Regions from separate parts of the Cytobacillus kochii genome, predicted to be linked through region 2. Evidence: a T-box and tRNA genes for the amino acid it is inferred to sense, from the RefSeq annotation. Region 2 holds a T-box; the other holds one or more tRNA genes.
What was found. A T-box is a leader RNA that pairs with one kind of tRNA and senses whether it is charged. The one in region 2 lies ahead of trpS (tryptophan--tRNA ligase), so its partner is inferred to be a tRNA-Trp.

Region 1: it has a tRNA-Trp gene. The T-box ahead of trpS (tryptophan--tRNA ligase) is inferred to sense a tRNA for this amino acid. The anticodon was not compared.

Annotation. Positions count from the first base shown of each region.
Region 1 is NZ_CP085254.1:1,424,623-1,433,924, reverse strand. Features, by position in the region: gene queG (tRNA epoxyqueuosine(34) reductase QueG) at 1-1, opposite strand, end outside; gene LG276_RS07695 (B3/4 domain-containing protein) at 89-754, shown strand; gene LG276_RS07690 (iron ABC transporter permease) at 882-1,889, opposite strand; gene LG276_RS07685 (iron ABC transporter permease) at 1,886-2,926, opposite strand; gene LG276_RS07680 (iron-hydroxamate ABC transporter substrate-binding protein) at 2,931-3,851, opposite strand; gene LG276_RS07675 (ABC transporter ATP-binding protein) at 3,915-4,730, opposite strand; tRNA gene LG276_RS07670 (tRNA-Gly) at 5,076-5,146, opposite strand; tRNA gene LG276_RS07665 (tRNA-Leu) at 5,150-5,232, opposite strand; tRNA gene LG276_RS07660 (tRNA-Leu) at 5,254-5,342, opposite strand; tRNA gene LG276_RS07655 (tRNA-Cys) at 5,374-5,447, opposite strand; tRNA gene LG276_RS07650 (tRNA-Gly) at 5,467-5,541, opposite strand; tRNA gene LG276_RS07645 (tRNA-Gln) at 5,547-5,621, opposite strand; tRNA gene LG276_RS07640 (tRNA-His) at 5,668-5,743, opposite strand; tRNA gene LG276_RS07635 (tRNA-Trp) at 5,750-5,823, opposite strand; tRNA gene LG276_RS07630 (tRNA-Tyr) at 5,827-5,910, opposite strand; tRNA gene LG276_RS07625 (tRNA-Thr) at 5,922-5,994, opposite strand; tRNA gene LG276_RS07620 (tRNA-Phe) at 5,998-6,073, opposite strand; tRNA gene LG276_RS07615 (tRNA-Asp) at 6,128-6,204, opposite strand; tRNA gene LG276_RS07610 (tRNA-Met) at 6,208-6,281, opposite strand; tRNA gene LG276_RS07605 (tRNA-Val) at 6,292-6,367, opposite strand; tRNA gene LG276_RS07600 (tRNA-Glu) at 6,372-6,446, opposite strand; tRNA gene LG276_RS07595 (tRNA-Ser) at 6,462-6,555, opposite strand; tRNA gene LG276_RS07590 (tRNA-Asn) at 6,558-6,632, opposite strand; rRNA gene rrf (5S ribosomal RNA) at 6,652-6,768, opposite strand; rRNA gene LG276_RS07580 (23S ribosomal RNA) at 7,084-9,302, opposite strand, start outside.
Region 2 is NZ_CP085254.1:1,627,768-1,637,069, reverse strand. Features, by position in the region: gene LG276_RS08660 (peptide ABC transporter substrate-binding protein) at 1-1,346, opposite strand, end outside; T-box leader at 1,861-2,059, shown strand; gene trpS (tryptophan--tRNA ligase) at 2,122-3,114, shown strand; gene LG276_RS08650 (YjbA family protein) at 3,157-3,903, opposite strand; gene opp4C (oligopeptide ABC transporter permease) at 4,259-5,170, opposite strand; gene opp4B (oligopeptide ABC transporter permease) at 5,180-6,145, opposite strand; gene opp4A (oligopeptide ABC transporter substrate-binding protein) at 6,186-7,907, opposite strand; gene LG276_RS08630 (ABC transporter ATP-binding protein) at 7,930-8,919, opposite strand; gene LG276_RS08625 (ABC transporter ATP-binding protein) at 8,909-9,302, opposite strand, start outside.

The DNA of each region.
Region 1 (9,302 bases), 200 kb from region 2:
AGAATTATTCACTCCTCCTTGGTTTTCCATGTGATTCATCTTCCCTCTCATGATAAACTTGTTATTATAAAATCAGGAGGTGTAAACATTGGCAATCAACATTTCAAAAGATTTAAAGACCTTATTCCCTCAATTCAAAATAGGCATCATTACATACAATCATATCACTATATCAGGTTCTCCCCAAATGGTAAAGGGGCGCTTACAGCTCTTTCAAGAGTCATTATTTTTTGATCTTGAAGAAAAGAATATAACTGAATTTGCAGGGATAAAAGAATGGCGAAGTATTTTCAAACAAACGGGTAAAGACCCCAACAAATATCGTCATTCTGCTGAAGCGATGTATCGAAGAATTAAAAAACAGAACTACTTACAAAGCATCAACAGTGCCGCTGATATTAATAATTTTTTCTCATTAAAGTACGAAGTCCCGATAGGCATATACGATTTAGACTGTCTCAACGGAAATATTGATGTGAGGATCGGACATGATGGAGAAGTTTACGAAGGATTAAACGGGCGTGATAATTCACTAAAAAACTTAATTATTTTAAGTGATTCACTTGGGCCGTTTGGTAGTCCATTTGTAGATTCTACTAGAACAAATGTTAATGAACAGACAACTAATGCATTACAAGTCGTCTTTTTAAGACACTCCATAGAAACAGATGAGGCACAAGCACTGCTCAACTCACTAAAAGAAATGTTTATCCAAGTACATGGAGGTAATGGTCAAGTTGAGGTAATAGTTTAAAAAAATAATATCCTATTTTTCTTCAGCATTAAATTTGGCCATAGAAAAAATGCACCTCCACTTGTTAGATTATGTCTAACAAGTGGGGTGCTGTTCACTCTTATTTTGTTCAGGTTTTTTAAGTCTACTATTTTTTAGCCATTAAATATAGAAAATACGGCGCCCCAATAAATGATACAATTACTCCCGCTGGTATGCCAATCGTATCAAGTAAAACTCTGCCAACCGTATCTGCTGAAAGTAAAAGTAAGCCTCCAAACATTGCCGCAACAGGCAAAAACAACTGATGTCTAGGACCGACTAAGCTTCTTGCAATATGGGGTGCTAACAAACCGATAAATGCTATACCACCACTAACGGATACTGAAGCAGCTGCTAAGGCCACGGAGACCAATAACAGTGTATACCTTTCCTTATTCGTTTTAACTCCAAGACCTACAGAAAGCTCTTCATTTAAAGCCATAGTATTAAGCGTATTTGATTTAAAGTAAATGAACGGAATTAATATTGCAAGCCAAGGAAGTAGAGCAAAGACAAATAACCAATCATCTCCCCATATTCTCCCTGCAGCCCAGTTGGCGAAGAAATCATACTCTTCTCTAGCCATTTTAGAAGCAAGAGTTAACAATGCACCATTTATAGCAGCAGCTAATCCTACACCAACTAAAAGCATTCTACCAGGTTGAATACCCTCCCCTCTCTTGTAAGAGAGAAGGTAGATAAATATAGCGGTAATTAATCCTCCAATTAAAGCGAATAGTGGCAACAAATATAAATGATTGCCTGTACTATTTCCAAATAACAAAACAAAGAAAACGACAAACAAACCGGCACCTGAATTAATCCCTAGTATTCCCGGATCTGCTAACGGGTTCCTCGTAATGCTCTGTAAGATTGCACCTGACAAAGCTAAACCCATACCTGCGAGCACCGCAATCAGTATCCTCGGCAATCTAAAGGTAAATAGAATCAGGTTTTCCTTTGCCGTTCCATCCCCAAGTAATGTTGGCAAAAGACGATCCGGACTTAAAGAGGCAAATCCCGTAGCTACACTAATTGTAAAGATAAGCAATAGTAACACAAACGTCGAGATAATGATAATAATTGAACGTTTAAAGTGGCGGGCACTAATCATATTAATGATCTCCCCTTTCTTGCAAGGTACAAGAAGAAAGGTAGGCCAAGTATTGCTACAATTGCCCCCATTGGTGTTTCAAAGGGAGGATTAACCATTCTTGCTGCCGTATCGGCTAAAACTAAAAACACACTACCTATTACAGCTGAACACGGAATAATCCATCTATAATCCGTACCGACTAAAAATCTCACGATATGGGGAATTAATAAACCAACAAAAGCAATCGCCCCAACAAGAGAAACCGCGGCACCTGCTAATATAAGCACAACCGTCATAAGCACAGCCTTAACAATAAAAGTTCTTTGCCCTAAGCCTTTAGCCACATCTTCTCCAAAGCTTAATACAGTCAAACTTCTTGAGAGCATAATGGCAATTATAATACCGAAAAGTACTGTAGGTGTAACAATTTGCAACTGCGCCCACGTTGTTCCTGAAACGCCACCAGCAGTCCAAAAGGCAATACTTTGTGATAGTTTGTTTATAAGTGCTATCCCTTCTCCAATCGATGAAAGAAATGCAGTAACTGCTGCACCAGCTAACGTTATTTTTAGTGGAGTCATCCCACCTCTTTTCATTGCGCTAAATCCAAATACTAAGCAAGCAGCAATCCCTGCTCCAATAAATGAGAATAACATGATAATCATATAATTTGTATTGCCTACATATGAGAAGGCAATCGCTAGTCCTAAACTTGCACCTGCATTTAAACCTAGTAAACCTGGATCTGCTAAAGGGTTTTTTGTCATTCCTTGCATAATGGCACCGCTAACAGCGAAAGCCGCGCCGACAACAGCAGCTCCTAGCTCACGAGGTAATCGTATACTTCTTATAATTTGGTGGTCTTCGTTCCCTTGTTGATAAGCAAATACAGCTTGCCAAACATCTGCAAATGAAATACTCGCTGCTCCAACTGAAATAGCCAAAACTAAGCTACCTACTAAAAGTAGGCAGCTTAGTGCTAGAATAATAGAAGCAATTGCAGGACGTGCATATATTTTCTTTTCCTTTGCTTCATTAAAAGTATTATTTTTCATTATATTACTTAGCCCCAAGTAAATTTTCAACGATAAATGCTAATTCTTCTTCCAATGAAATGGGATCATTAAAATAGAAAGAAGAAGAATCAAATGTAAACACGCGGTCATTTTCCACTGCTGGGATGCCTTTCCAAACATCAGTTTCAGTAAATGAATTATCGGCTCCTTGTCCATCTCCTAGGAAAATATAATCTCCAGCATATTTTGGTATGACTTCTGAAGATATAGCTAAGTAGCCTGGTCCAAATACTTCTTCTTCTACCGCTTTAGGTGCTTTTAAACCAAGTGCTTGATAGATGATTTCTGTTCCTCGTCCCCAGTTCTCTCCATACACATACATGTCTTTACCAAATGTCTCAAATACCATAACAGTCGCATCATCACCAATTACCTCTTTTACTTTCTCACCTTCAGCAGCTGTCTTTTCTTTCCACTCTTCCACCCATGCTTGTGCTTCCTGCTCTTTTCCTAACACCTTACCTATTTCAAGGTGTTGATCTAAATAGCCATATTTTTCATAAGTTAATGTGACGGTTGGCGCGATTTCTTTGTATTTATCTAAATTTTCGTCAGTTGAATATGCAATAATTAAATCTGGTTCTAATTCTAATAATTTCTCTACATTATCTGCTGTAATAACTTCAGAATTTTTCAGTTTATCACCGTAAAATTTGTTCGCTTTAGACCACTCATCTATTGCTACTGGCGTAATCCCTAATGATAGAACATTACCAGTATAAGCCATTGATGCTACTCTTTTAGGATTAGCTGGTAACTCCATTTCTCCATTTTCTGATTCATATGTAAATGTTTCTTTTTCCGTTTCCTTACTGCGTTCACCTGACGATTCATTCCCATCATTTCCGCAAGCAGTTAAAACTAATAATAGAATAAAAAATAAAAATACCAATTGCTTTTTCAAGTTTTCCATCCACCTTTATAATAATAATCATTCTCAATTATAGTCAAAAAAAGAAGCAAATCATTAAACGACTTGCTCTTGAACTACCATCCTACTATCAATTAAGTCATACGTTAAGCAGATTGGTTTTTGTGTACGTGGGTCAATACCAATTTCTGCATCAATATTAAATACTTCTCTTAAAATCTGCTTATTCATAACTTCCTTCGCAGCACCATTTTTAATAATTTTGCCTGCTCTCATAGCAATCAAATAATCAGCGAACCTTGCTGCATGGTTTAAATCATGAATAACCATAACAATTGTTCTATTTTCTAACTGATTAAGCTCTTTTAACAGTTCTAATACTTCCAATTGATGACACATATCTAAATATGTAGTCGGCTCATCCAATAAAATTATATCAGTTTCTTGAGCCAAAGCCATCGCAATCCATACTCTTTGCCGCTGTCCACCAGACAATGCATCTACTTCTCTATCTTTAAATTCTGCAATTCCTGTTACTTGGAGTGCCCAATCTATCACCTGGCGATCTTTTGCTGTTAATCTCCCCATACCCTTTTGATATGGAAATCTTCCATAAGATACTAGCTCTGAAACTGTTAAGCCTTCAGGAGCATCAGGAGATTGAGGAAGAATGGCCATTTTTTGTGCAATCGCTTTTGTCGATTCCTTACTGATTTGCTTACCATCAAGATATACAGACCCAGCTTTGGCTTGGATAATTCTTGCAATCGTCTTTAAGACAGTCGATTTACCGCAACCATTCGGCCCAATAATAGCCGTAATCTCACCGTCTGGTATCATCATGTTTAAGTTCTTCACAATCTCTCTATCACCGTATGCAATTCTTAAGTCTTCAGTAAATAATCTAGACAAGGTCATTCACTCCATCCGAACATTTTAGATCATCATCACGTCATTGATAATGATTATCAACTTCAAAGAAAATTTTATCTAATAAAAGCTATCCTGTCAACCATCAATCCGAAAAGTTTTCATTTCCAGCATATTTCTTGTTAACCAACCTGTATTCTACATATATTTTTTTAAGGAGAATGCATTTCACGTTACTGGAGCCTTTCATCCATTTCTTCACTTTAAGTCATTATACACTTCTTTAAGTTTAGTAAAAAACACCATAACTAGTCATTTCTACTAAAAAAAGACTGTAGGCAATCTACTAATAAATAGAGATTGTCTACAGTCCTTAACTTCCATATAAGCGGGTGAAGGGAATCGAACCCTCATCATCAGCTTGGAAGGCTGAGGTTTTACCACTAAACTACACCCGCAAATACCGGTGGTCGGGGTCGAACCGACACTCCGTGATGGAACACGATTTTGAGTCGTGCGCGTCTGCCAATTCCGCCACACCGGCAAATATTCTTTTATTTAATTATGGTGCCGAGGACCGGAATCGAACCGGTACGGTAGTCACCTACCGCAGGATTTTAAGTCCTGTGCGTCTGCCAGTTCCGCCACCCCGGCATGAGGTGTATAAAAACTAATGAATATGTATTGGAGGCGGCAACCGGATTTGAACCGGTGGTGAAGGTTTTGCAGACCTCTGCCTTACCACTTGGCTATGCCGCCATCAATATAAATGAATATTTGGAGCGGAAGACGGGATTCGAACCCGCGACCCTCACCTTGGCAAGGTGATGTTCTACCACTGAACTACTTCCGCAAATCTGGCTGGGCTAGCAGGGTTCGAACCTGCGAATGACGGAATCAAAATCCGTTGCCTTACCACTTGGCTATAGCCCATTTGTATATTCTATGCATGAAAGCAAAAAAAGTGAATTTAAAATAATGGGGCGGCTGATGGGAATCGAACCCACGAATGTCGGAACCACAATCCGATGCGTTAACCACTTCGCCACAACCGCCATAATTGGCAGGGGTAGTAGGAATCGAACCCACATCAAAGGTTTTGGAGACCTTCGTTTTACCATTAAACTATACCCCTAGATGGTGGAGGGGGGCAGATTCGAACTGCCGAACCCGAAGGAGCGGATTTACAGTCCGCCGCGTTTAGCCACTTCGCTACCCCTCCATGAAAAACGATGCCGGCCAGAGGACTTGAACCCCCAACCTACTGATTACAAGTCAGTTGCTCTACCAATTGAGCTAGGCCGGCAAATGGTGGCTCAGGACGGAATCGAACCGCCGACACAAGGATTTTCAGTCCTTTGCTCTACCGACTGAGCTACTGAGCCAAAACTTATACGTTTTACAATATGTTTTTAATACATTTGTGTGAATTTATGTAGTGGCGGTCCGGACGGGACTCGAACCCGCGACCTCCTGCGTGACAGGCAGGCATTCTAACCAACTGAACTACCGGACCAAATTGCGGGGGCAGGATTTGAACCTGCGACCTTCGGGTTATGAGCCCGACGAGCTACCGGACTGCTCCACCCCGCGATAATATGAATGGTGGAGGATGACGGGATCGAACCGCCGACCCTCTGCTTGTAAGGCAGATGCTCTCCCAGCTGAGCTAATCCTCCAAAATGGTGACCCCTACGGGATTCGAACCCGTGTTACCGCCGTGAAAGGGCGGTGTCTTAACCGCTTGACCAAGGGGCCAGTTTATATGTTTAATGGCGGAGAGCAAGGGATTTGAACCCTTGAGACGGCTATAAACCGCCTACACGATTTCCAATCGTGCTCCTTCGGCCAGCTCGGACAGCTCTCCATTGGCTCCGCAGGTAGGATTCGAACCTACGACCGTTCGGTTAACAGCCGAATGCTCTACCACTGAGCTACTGCGGAATAATATAATAGTATGTATGCCCGGCAACGTCCTACTCTCACAAGGGGACAGCCCCTAACTACCATCGGCGCTGAGAAGCTTAACTTCCGTGTTCGGTATGGGAACGGGTGTGACCTTCTCGCTATCGCCACCGGACTTTTTAAAGACATTTATTATTATAACGTCTTTTATGAAAATTTCAAGAGAAATTTTAAATCATTCTCTGAAAACTAGGTAATGTTGAAGAAGATTGTTTTGAGTAATCGCCTGAATGCGTGCTGTAGGCTACTACTTACGTAGTGCTGTCTAGCTGCGGCGGCTAGGAGCCGCCCGCATTTCGTATTGTCCAGCTACAGCGCCTAGGTGCTCGAGGTCATAAGTCAAATTTTTCATGAGGTTAAAGAACAACCTCCTGTCAAATCTGTCTCTTATGCTTGTCGCACCTGTGCAAGGCGCTTTCGCTTTTCGTTTTTGGTTAAGTCCTCGATCGATTAGTATTAGTCAGCTACATGTGTCGCCACACTTCCACCTCTAACCTATCAACCTGATCATCTTTCAGGGATCTTACTAGCTTGCGCTATGGGAAATCTCATCTCGAGGGGGGCTTCATGCTTAGATGCTTTCAGCACTTATCCCTTCCGCACATAGCTACCCAGCGATGCCTTTGGCAAGACAACTGGTACACCAGCGGTGCGTCCATCCCGGTCCTCTCGTACTAAGGACAGCTCCTCTCAAATTTCCTGCGCCCACGACGGATAGGGACCGAACTGTCTCACGACGTTCTGAACCCAGCTCGCGTACCGCTTTAATGGGCGAACAGCCCAACCCTTGGGACCGACTACAGCCCCAGGATGCGATGAGCCGACATCGAGGTGCCAAACCTCCCCGTCGATGTGGACTCTTGGGGGAGATAAGCCTGTTATCCCCGGGGTAGCTTTTATCCGTTGAGCGATGGCCCTTCCATGCGGAACCACCGGATCACTAAGCCCGACTTTCGTCCCTGCTCGACTTGTAGGTCTCGCAGTCAAGCTCCCTTGTGCCTTTACACTCTACGAATGATTTCCAACCATTCTGAGGGAACCTTTGGGCGCCTCCGTTACTCTTTAGGAGGCGACCGCCCCAGTCAAACTGCCCACCTGACACTGTCTCCCATCCCGATAAGGGATGTGGGTTAGAATTTCAATACAGCCAGGGTAGTATCCCACCGACGCCTCCACCGAAGCTAGCGCTCCGGCTTCTAAGGCTCCTACCTATCCTGTACAAGCTGTACCAAAATTCAATATCAGGCTACAGTAAAGCTCCACGGGGTCTTTCCGTCCTGTCGCGGGTAACCTGCATCTTCACAGGTACTATAATTTCACCGAGTCTCTCGTTGAGACAGTGCCCAGATCGTTACGCCTTTCGTGCGGGTCGGAACTTACCCGACAAGGAATTTCGCTACCTTAGGACCGTTATAGTTACGGCCGCCGTTTACTGGGGCTTCGATTCAAAGCTTCGCGTGAGCTAACCTCTCCTCTTAACCTTCCAGCACCGGGCAGGCGTCAGCCCCTATACTTCGCCTTGCGGCTTCGCAGAGACCTGTGTTTTTGCTAAACAGTCGCCTGGGCCTATTCACTGCGGCTCATCAAGGCTTTAACACCCTAATGAGCACCCCTTCTCCCGAAGTTACGGGGTCATTTTGCCGAGTTCCTTAACGAGAGTTCTCTCGCTCACCTTAGGATTCTCTCCTCGCCTACCTGTGTCGGTTTGCGGTACGGGCACCTTATTCCTCGCTAGAGGCTTTTCTTGGCAGTGTGGAATCAAGAACTTCGGTACTAAATTTCCCTCGCTATCACAGCTCAAGGTATATGACCATGGGATTTGCCTCATGGTCCCTCTAACTGCTTAGACGCACATCCAATCGTGCGCTTACCCTATCCTCCTGCGTCCCCCCATCACTCAAACAGAATACGGTGGTACAGGAATATCAACCTGTTGTCCATCGCCTACGCTTTTCAGCCTCGGCTTAGGTCCCGACTAACCCTGAGCGGACGAGCCTTCCTCAGGAAACCTTAGGCATTCGGTGGATGGGATTCTCACCCATCTTTCGCTACTCATACCGGCATTCTCACTTCTAAGCGCTCCACCAGTCCTTACGGTCTAGCTTCAACGCCCTTAGAACGCTCTCCTACCACTGAACATCAACGATGTTCAATCCACAGCTTCGGTGATACGTTTAGCCCCGGTACATTTTCGGCGCGGAGTCACTCGACCAGTGAGCTATTACGCACTCTTTAAATGGTGGCTGCTTCTAAGCCAACATCCTGGTTGTCTAAGCAACTCCACATCCTTTTCCACTTAACGTATACTTTGGGACCTTAGCTGGTGGTCTGGGCTGTTTCCCTCTTGACTACGGATCTTATCACTCGCAGTCTGACTCCCATGGATAAATCTTTGGCATTCGGAGTTTGTCTGAATTCGGTAACCCGATGAGGGCCCCTAGTCCAAACAGTGCTCTACCTCCAAGATTCTTACGCATGAGGCTAGCCCTAAAGCTATTTCGGAGAGAACCAGCTATCTCCAAGTTCGATTGGAATTTCTCCGCTACCCACACCTCATCCCCGCACTTTTCAACGTACGTGGGTTCGGGCCTCCATCCAGTGTTACCTGGACTTCACCCTGGACATGGGTAGATCACCTGGTTTCGGGTC
Region 2 (9,302 bases):
AAGTCACCTAACCAACCCATACGAGCAATTTGGAAGTCTCCACTATTTACACTATCAAGGAAAACATTCCACTCAGCATTATCTAGAGTTACATTAATTCCAAGATTTTCACTCCACATATCTTGAACGGCTTGAGCAATCTTTTGATGTGCTTCAGATGTGTTATAAGAAAGCTTGATTTCTGGTAATTCTGATGCATCGCTTAATCCTAATTCTTCAAGACCTTTATTTAAGAATTCTTTAGCAGTTTCAACATCATTATCAGGGAAGTACCCTTCTTCATTTTCTTGGAACATCGTAGGTGGAACGATTGCCATTGCTGGAAGTTGTTCCCCTTGTGTAATGTTATTAATAATTGATTCACGATTAATTGCGTGAGTTAAAGCTTTTCTAATGTTTGCATTATCTAATGGTTCAACAGTAGTATTGAATTTGTAGTTATAAACACCAGCAATTGCTTGTGTTTCTAATCTACCATCATCTTTAAGTGCTTGCATTGCATCTGTTGGAAGAGCTCCTGTTGGAGAACCTGCCCAATCTAATTCACCATTATCAAACATAGATAATTCAGTATTTGGATCATTAATCATGTACATTTCAATTTTATCTAATTTTACAGTGTCTTTATCCCAATAAGTGTCGCTCTTTTCAAGAGTAATTTGGTCACTGTGAGACCATTCAGCTAAGTGGAAAGGTCCGTTTGTCGTATAATTTTCACCAGCATCTGTTGCCCAGTCTGGATTTTCTTTCGCGATTTTACTGTTTACTGGTAAATAAGTATAGAAAGCTGTTAGTTCAAGAAAGTAAGGTGTTGGGTTTGCTAGTGTAACTTCTAAAGTTTTTTCATCAACAGCTTTAACGCCAACATCATCTAAGCTACCTTCTCCTGTGTTTGCAGCTTCTGCACCTTCAACATAATATAGTTGATATGCATATGTTGATTGATTAGCTGGGTCTAATGCCCATTTCCATGCATATTCGAAATCTTCTGCAGTTACAGGATCTCCATTTGACCATTGTGCATCTTCACGGATATTAAATGTGTATGTTTTTTGGTCCTCTGAGATTTCCCAATCTTCCGCCATAGCGGCCGCTGGTTTATCGTCTTGACCAATTCGAGTTAATCCTTCTAATACGTTACGAAGAACAGTACCAGAAGTAGAATCTTCAGCCAAACCTGGATTTAATGAAGGTGGTTCAGTATTAATATTTACTTTTAATTCTTGAGGTACATCACTACCTCCATCGCCACCATCTGCATTGTCATCGCCTCCGCCAGCGCAGGCTGCTAGAACCATGCTAGCTAAAAGTAGCATACTTAAAAAGATTGACCATCTTTTTTTCACGGTGAAACCCCCTATTTTTAATTCAAACGATTCTTCACAGGAATAACAATTGTTCACATAGAGTAGATTGATGAAAAAATCAAACAATTTTTATTATAAAAAAAGAGTTGATTCCTTAATGCATACTAAGGAAAGTAAGTTTATTTTGATAGAACAAATTCCCTCTATTCAGATAATTCAGCTTGAATATTAAAATTTGTATCTATTAGACTACGATAAACTCACCTTTTCATCATTCCATCTACCTGTAACCGAACAAAATGTAATATGTTTGTAAAGATGTCGTTTGGTAGGTTTTATTATAGTTTCTTTAAAAGTTTATTTCAAGCCCGTTTTAAATAATCTAAATTATCTATATTTTTTCAAAAAAATGTCGAAACATGTATTATTATTGTCATGTAAGGGTTTTCATAAGTTTTTATTGGTATATAACAAATAATTTTTTTTTTTGCTGTTATAACGCTCACTTGATTTACTTCTACATATATTATATTATGATTACAAATAAATAATACAAATTGCTGTGAGAAAAGAGTAGTACATTTAAGATGGTTTTAAGAGAGCTTATGGTAGGTGAGAATAAGCAACCTATTAAATCGAATGGACTTTTTGAGCATGAATATATCGATTCACGTTAGACTAACGTTATCTGTCTTTAAGAGATTCACATATGTGAATAATTAGGGTGGCACCGCGGACCATTCGTCCCTAGATTTTTTTAGGGATGAGTGGTCTTTTTATATGTTCATTTCTCATAGCAAATAGGAGGATTATGATGAAAAAAACACTCTTTTCTGGTATTCAACCCAGTGGAACAATAACAATTGGTAACTATATCGGAGCATTAAGACAGTTTGTCGAGTTGCAAAATGAGTATGATTGCTACTTTTGTATCGTCGATCAACATGCTATCACTGTTCCACAGGATCGCTTACAACTAAGAAACAATATCCGTAGCCTAGCAGCACTTTATGTTGCTGTGGGGTTAGATCCCAATAAGGCGACTCTATTCGTTCAATCCGAAGTACCTGCACATGCACAAGCCGCATGGATGTTACAATGTATTTCTTATATCGGTGAGTTAGAAAGAATGACGCAGTTTAAAGATAAATCTGCTGGTAAAGAAGCTGTCTCAGCAGGCTTATTAACCTACCCACCACTAATGGCGGGAGATATTCTATTATATGGTACAGATATTGTCCCGGTTGGAGAAGATCAGAAACAGCATTTAGAATTAACAAGGGACTTAGCAGAAAGATTCAACAAGAAATACAATGACATCTTTACGATTCCAGAAGTAAGCATTCCAAAAGTGGGTGCACGAATCATGTCACTTCAAGATCCAACGAAAAAAATGAGTAAATCTGACCCTAATAAAAAAGGATTTATCTCAATTTTGGACGAGCCGAAACAAATTGAGAAGAAAATTAAAAGCGCTGTAACAGATTCTGATGGCATCGTCGCTTTTGACAAAGAGAATAAACCTGGCGTTTCAAATTTATTAACGATTTACTCGATATTCTCAGGCGAATCAATTGAAAATATTGTGAATAAATATGAAGGAAAAGGGTACGGTGATTTCAAAGGGGATTTGGCGGCAGTAATTATTAGCCACTTAAAACCTATTCAAGATAAATATCATCACCTCATGGAATCAGCAGAATTAGATGAGATATTAGATGCAGGAGCAGCAAATGCCAACAAAGTGGCAGGTAAAATGGTTAAAAAGATGGAAAATGCTATGGGATTAGGCAGGAAAAAGAAATAAAAAATAGGGACGTTCAAATTAAATTGAGCGTCCCTTTTTGATTTAATTTACCTTTGAACCATTTTCCATTTCCCATAACTTCTCAAAAAAAGGTTGACCTTTAATGATATTCTCACAAAATCTTTCATGTTTCTTAGACCAACCTATCTTACTGTCTTCATATAAATTCATCCATGCATCATGGAAACCCATTGATTGAATACTTTTATACTCTTCAGGCATCCATTCTGTAAACCAATAGCGAATTTCCGCTTCATTTTCTGAACTATGAAGTTGATCTAGTGCCATAAACATTAATTGTTTGAGCTGTCTTTCCTTCCTTGTCAGGCCTTTCATTAATTCTGGATCTGGAGAAAGAATGTGAAAACTTTTTAGACTCGGCTTTTGTTCAAAAGTATATTCCATTTCATCGTGATTAGAAATCATTTCATATGTAAGTTGTTCTTGTCTTGGTATCAATCTACTCTTTCGAATTGGAATATGATACCCAATTGTATCAACAGCCATAATGTTTGTCCCATCAGTAATGACAAAACAATAATCCAATTGCACTCTTTCATGATTTTTTCTTAAATACGCTTTTTGATACACGTCATTCAATAGTTGTTGTGGTAATTCAGATAAATCATTTTCAATATAATGAAATAGTGCTGGTGTAATCCTTAGTAACGGTACTTGATCCAATAATTCAACTGCATCATCTTTTCGCCATTCATGAAATTGACAAACATTGTAACCATTCTCTTCCCCTTCAAACCAGTTCACCCAAACATCATGAAGATATAACATTTCCTAACCCCCACTCGCATGATTATTTGTCAATAAGTATGGGCAAACAACTCTGTTTTTATTCCTTTCTTTTACAATCTAATCCATTATTATTCTTTTTTATCTTTGATTAGAAAGCAATTTGTACTTTATATTGAATTATACAATCGATATAAAGTGTATTTAATATGGAAGTAAATGTTATAATATTCATTTATTATTCACTAAAATAAATATTAATATAATTTATAATAAATAGTAAATGATTGAATTTTCCACTCATTACTAATCAAATAACCAATTTATCCAAAAAAAAAAGAATGCATTTACCTTAAAAGGTCAATTGCATTCTTTTTCAGACTTACTTGCTAGGCCTCTACCTTCTAGATTTAGGATTTAGAGCGTCTTTTAAGCCTTCTCCGATGAAATTAATTGCTAATATGGTGATTGTAATAGCTGCAGCGGGCGGTACCCACATCCACGTTTTATTTCTTAATACGTCAGAATCACGGGCTTCAAATAACATATTACCCCAACTAGGTATATTAGCTGGTACACCCGACCCTAAAAAACTTAAACCTGCTTCAGCAACAATTGTTACTGCTAACATTAATGTAGCCTGGACAATAATTGTTGAGGCTATATTCGGTAATATATGTTTAATAATAATCTTTATCGGCTTCGTACCAATTGATTTTGCTGCTAAAACATACTCATTCTCTTTCTCCGAAAGAAAACGGCTTCGGACAATTCTGGCAACTCCCCCCCAGCTAAGGAAACTGATGACCAAGATCAATGTCCATACTCCTGAGACTTTCCCTACTAATATCGTATTTAATACAATAACAAATATTAAAAATGGAAAATTCAAAACAAAATCTGTAATACGCATGAATATTTGATCAATCTTTCCACCATTATAACCAGCAATAGCACCGACAATTGTACCAATAGATATAATTAATACCATACAAGACAAGCCAATTAACAACGATGTCCTAGCTCCATAAACCATTCTGGTGAATACATCCCTACCATTTGTATCTGTGCCGAACCAGTGCTCTGCTGAAGGTTCCAGGTTCATTGACATAAAATTAATTCTAGTGATATCTTGTGTGGTGAATATTGGTCCAAAAATAGCGAGCAAGACAAACGCAGTAAATATAATTAAACTCGTCATTGCTATCTTGTTTTTGAGAAATTTATTGCGGGCAATTTTCCATGGAGATAGTTGTTTTTGGTTTGATTTTACTATTACTTGATTTGTATTTAAAGAAGCTTTCACCATAATTGCCCCCTATCCTAACCTAATCCTAGGATCAACTATACCGTAGAGTAAATCCGCAATTAAGTTACCTATTAATGTTAAAAATGAAAGCAGCATGGTAATTGTCATCAACACCGCATAATCTCTTCTATTAACAGACTCTAGGAACAATAGTCCGATTCCTGGATAAGTAAAAATTGTTTCAGTAATAACCGCTCCACCTATTAATGTAGCAATATCAAACCCTAAAAATGTAATTAATGGAATCATTGAGTTTCTTAAAATATGTTTATTATAAATGGATGATTCACTGGTTCCCTTTGCTCTTGCTGTTCGGACATAATCTTTTCTACTGTTTTCTATAACATCATTTCTCAAGAATTGGGTATATGATGCTGTTCCCATTAAACCTAGGATCAATGCGGGTAATAGCACATGATGCATCCGACTCACATAGTATTCCCATGTGCCTGGCTGTAACCCTACCTCTACTGAACCGGCAAAAGGAAACCAACCTAATTGAAAAGAGAAAAAATAAATCGCTATTATTCCAGCAACGAAAGATGGAATCGCTAAACCTACATAGTTGTATCCTGCTATAAGATTGTCTCCTAAGGTGTATGGCTTTCTACCAGCATACATCCCCATAGCAAAGGCAAAAATATATGTAATTATCAGTGCAATAATTGCGAGAAAAATCGTATTTGGCATTCGGTCTATGATTAAATCGTATACAGGCATTTTATGCGCTGTTGAGTTACCAAAATCTCCTTGAACGAAATTAGTAATCCATCTCCAGTATTGAATATGTATAGGGTCATTATAGCCCAACTTTTCTCTCATATCTTCAATATATTCGGGATTCGTATTTGATGGATCAATTTCCCCCCCAAAAGGGTCCCCTGGCATAAACTTCGCCAGGGAGAAAACCACAACAGAGGTAAGGAATAGTAACGGTATCATACCTAATATTCTTCGAAGTGAATATTGCAGCATGTTCCATTTCCCCTTATCATTTAAAAGTTCGCTTGTCTAATTATTCAGTTACATACCATTCATGTGTATTGGTTTGGTAACCTACAGCATTAATATGAACCCCTTGTAGGCGCTTATTAATACCATAAAGGTCTAGGTTCTCCCATAATGGAATACCTGGAAGCTCTTCATTGAAAAGTTTTTGCCATTCAACATAGACTTCTTTACGATACTCTTTATCGAATGCTTTCTCGCTTAAACCTTCGTCTAATAATCTTTGATTATCTTCATTTACCCAACGTCCATAGTTCCACTCCGCATTATTTGCCCATAGACCAGATGGATCCGGATCAGAGCCAGTGCTCCATGAACCAAAGAATGCTTCTAAAGCTTCATCATCTTTATCTTTCATATCATTATATAAGTTAAATTCTACTAAAGACCCTGTCGCTAATTCTGTCTTCACACCAATATCATTCCAAGATTGGATAATCGCTTGAGAACGACCTTCAAATGTTGCATTTCCAGCATAATGACCAAATGAAATTGAGAATGGCTCTCCTTCAGGATCTTCTACAAAACCGTCACCATCAACGTCTTTATAGCCGGCCTCAGCTAATAGCTCTTTCGCTTTTTCTGGATCATACTCATATTGATTTAATTCTGACTCTTCTGCTGCAATCCAGAAAGTTGAAGGAATAACTGTGTTAGATACTGTACCTTTACCTGATAAAAACGCATCAATCATCGCTTGACGATCAAGAGCATGAATTAAGGCATGGCGTAATTCTTTGCTTTTAAATTTGTCAAAATCATCAACATTTGTACGTGTTTCTTGATCACGGTGACCAAATCGTAAACCGATATATGAATACCCTACACCATTTGTCTCTTCAACTGTGATATGTTCCATCGTTTCAAGTTCTTCTACTTGTGCAGGAGCAACGCCCATAATGTCAACTTCACCATTTTGTAGAGCACCATTTGCTACTGCCGGATCAATCACTTTAACTACTACTCCATCAAGTTTTGGTTCACCTTTATAGTAATCTGCAAACTTCTCTAACTCTACATATTCACCAGCTTTAACAGACTTCACTTTAAATGCTCCTAAACCTACTGGTGTTTGTCTTACTTGTTCTGATTCACCAAGCTCTGCAATAGCTACTCCCTCATAATGCTTTTTAGGCATTGGATAAGACCAAAGATTTTCAAGATTATTGATTTTTACAGATTCAAATGTAATTGCAATCGTATATTTGTCAACTAACTCAATTCCTTCAATTGTCTCCGCTTTTCCATCCTTTTTTTCTTTAGCCCCCTTAATACCTTCTACATAATTAAAACGTGGGCCAGTATATTCAGGATCAGCCATTGTTTCCAATGCAAATTGGTAGTCCTCTGCTGTTAGCTCCTCACCATTATGCCATTTTACGCCCTCTTTAAATTTGAACGTATAAGTGAGCTTATCATCACTAATTTCCCAAGTGGCAAGATCTGGTTCATATTCTAATTCGTCATTTACTGAATAAATACCATCAGTCATGAAATTCAAGATTTCGGCATCAATCGCACTGCCATAATAAGCTGGCTCTAATACACCCTCTGGAGCAGATGTCACGGCTACTGTCACATTCCCACCCTCAACCGGTTCACCAGTGTTGGCTTCTTCTTTATCTCCATCTTTTTCATTCCCACTCGTTTCGTTCCCGCTATTACAAGCTGCTAGAAACATAGAGAATACGAGTAATAACGAAATTAACCAAAAAGATTTCTTTTTCATTGTTCTCCCCCTAAATGATTTTTTAGTTATATAAATGACAAGCTACGTTATGACCAGCCTTCACCTCCTTTAAAGTCGGTTTTACTTCCATGCATTCTTTCATGGCATGTGAACAGCGTGGATGAAACGGGCAACCCGTTGGAGGATTGGCCGGACTTGGTACATCACCTTCTAATATAATTCTCTGTTTCTTCTTTCTCGGATCCGGCTCAGGTATGGCTGAAATCAAAGCTTGTGTGTAGGGGTGAAGTGGTTCTGCAAAAATACTATTCTTATCAGTTACTTCAACAATTCCACCTAAGTACATCACAGCAATTCGATCACTCATATGTTTAACAACACTCAAATCATGTGCAATAAATAAAAATGTTAATTGAAATTCATTTTGTAGTTCCTTCAAGAGATTCAATACTTGGGACTGTACAGATACATCAAGTGCTGATACGGGTTCATCTGCAATAATCAGCTTTGGACGTAGTGCTAATGCCCGTGCAATGCCAATCCTTTGCCTTTGACCACCAGAGAATTCATGAGCATATTTATAATAAGCATCTGACGGAAGTCCGACCTTATTAAGGAGATCCATGACTTCTTCTTTTAATTCTTTCACTGATTTCCCTCTAAAATTAACTAGCGGTTCTGAGACGATGTCCCCAACCATTTGCATTGGATTAAGTGAGGCATATGGATCTTGGAAAACCATTTGAAAATCTTTGCGGATTTCTCTTAATGTCTTTCCTTTCAAACTTGAAATATCTTGTCCATCAAAAATAATCTTTCCATCTGTTGGATTCATAAGTTTTAAAAGCGTTCGACCTGTCGTTGATTTGCCGCAACCCGATTCTCCAACAAGTCCAAACGTTTCGCCGTTATGTATTTGAAAACTAACTCCGTCTACAGCTTTGACATGTCCTACCGTTCTTTGAAAGAAACCTGCTTTAATCGGGAAATATGTTTTTAAATCTTCTACTTCTAATAACACTTCTCGCTTCTCAGCTGTGTTATTTGACATATGTATTCCTCCCATTAGTCTGATAGCTGTTCTCATATAAAAGACAAGCAGCCTCATGTCCATTTTCAACAAAACCTAATAAAGGTGTGATTTCAGTACATTCAGGCATTCTTTTTGGACAACGATCAGCAAATCTACAACCAACTTCTGGCATATCTTTAAGGGATGGTACTAAGCCGTCAATCGACCCTAATTCTTTCTCTTCTTCATCCAATTTAGGGATCGATTGTAATAATAACTGTGTATAAGGGTGCTTAGGGTTATGAAAAAGTGCATCTACATTTGTTCTTTCAACAATTTTCCCAGCATACATAACAATTACATCGTCACACATTTCAGCAACGACCCCAAGATCATGGGTAATGAGAATAATCGCCATATTA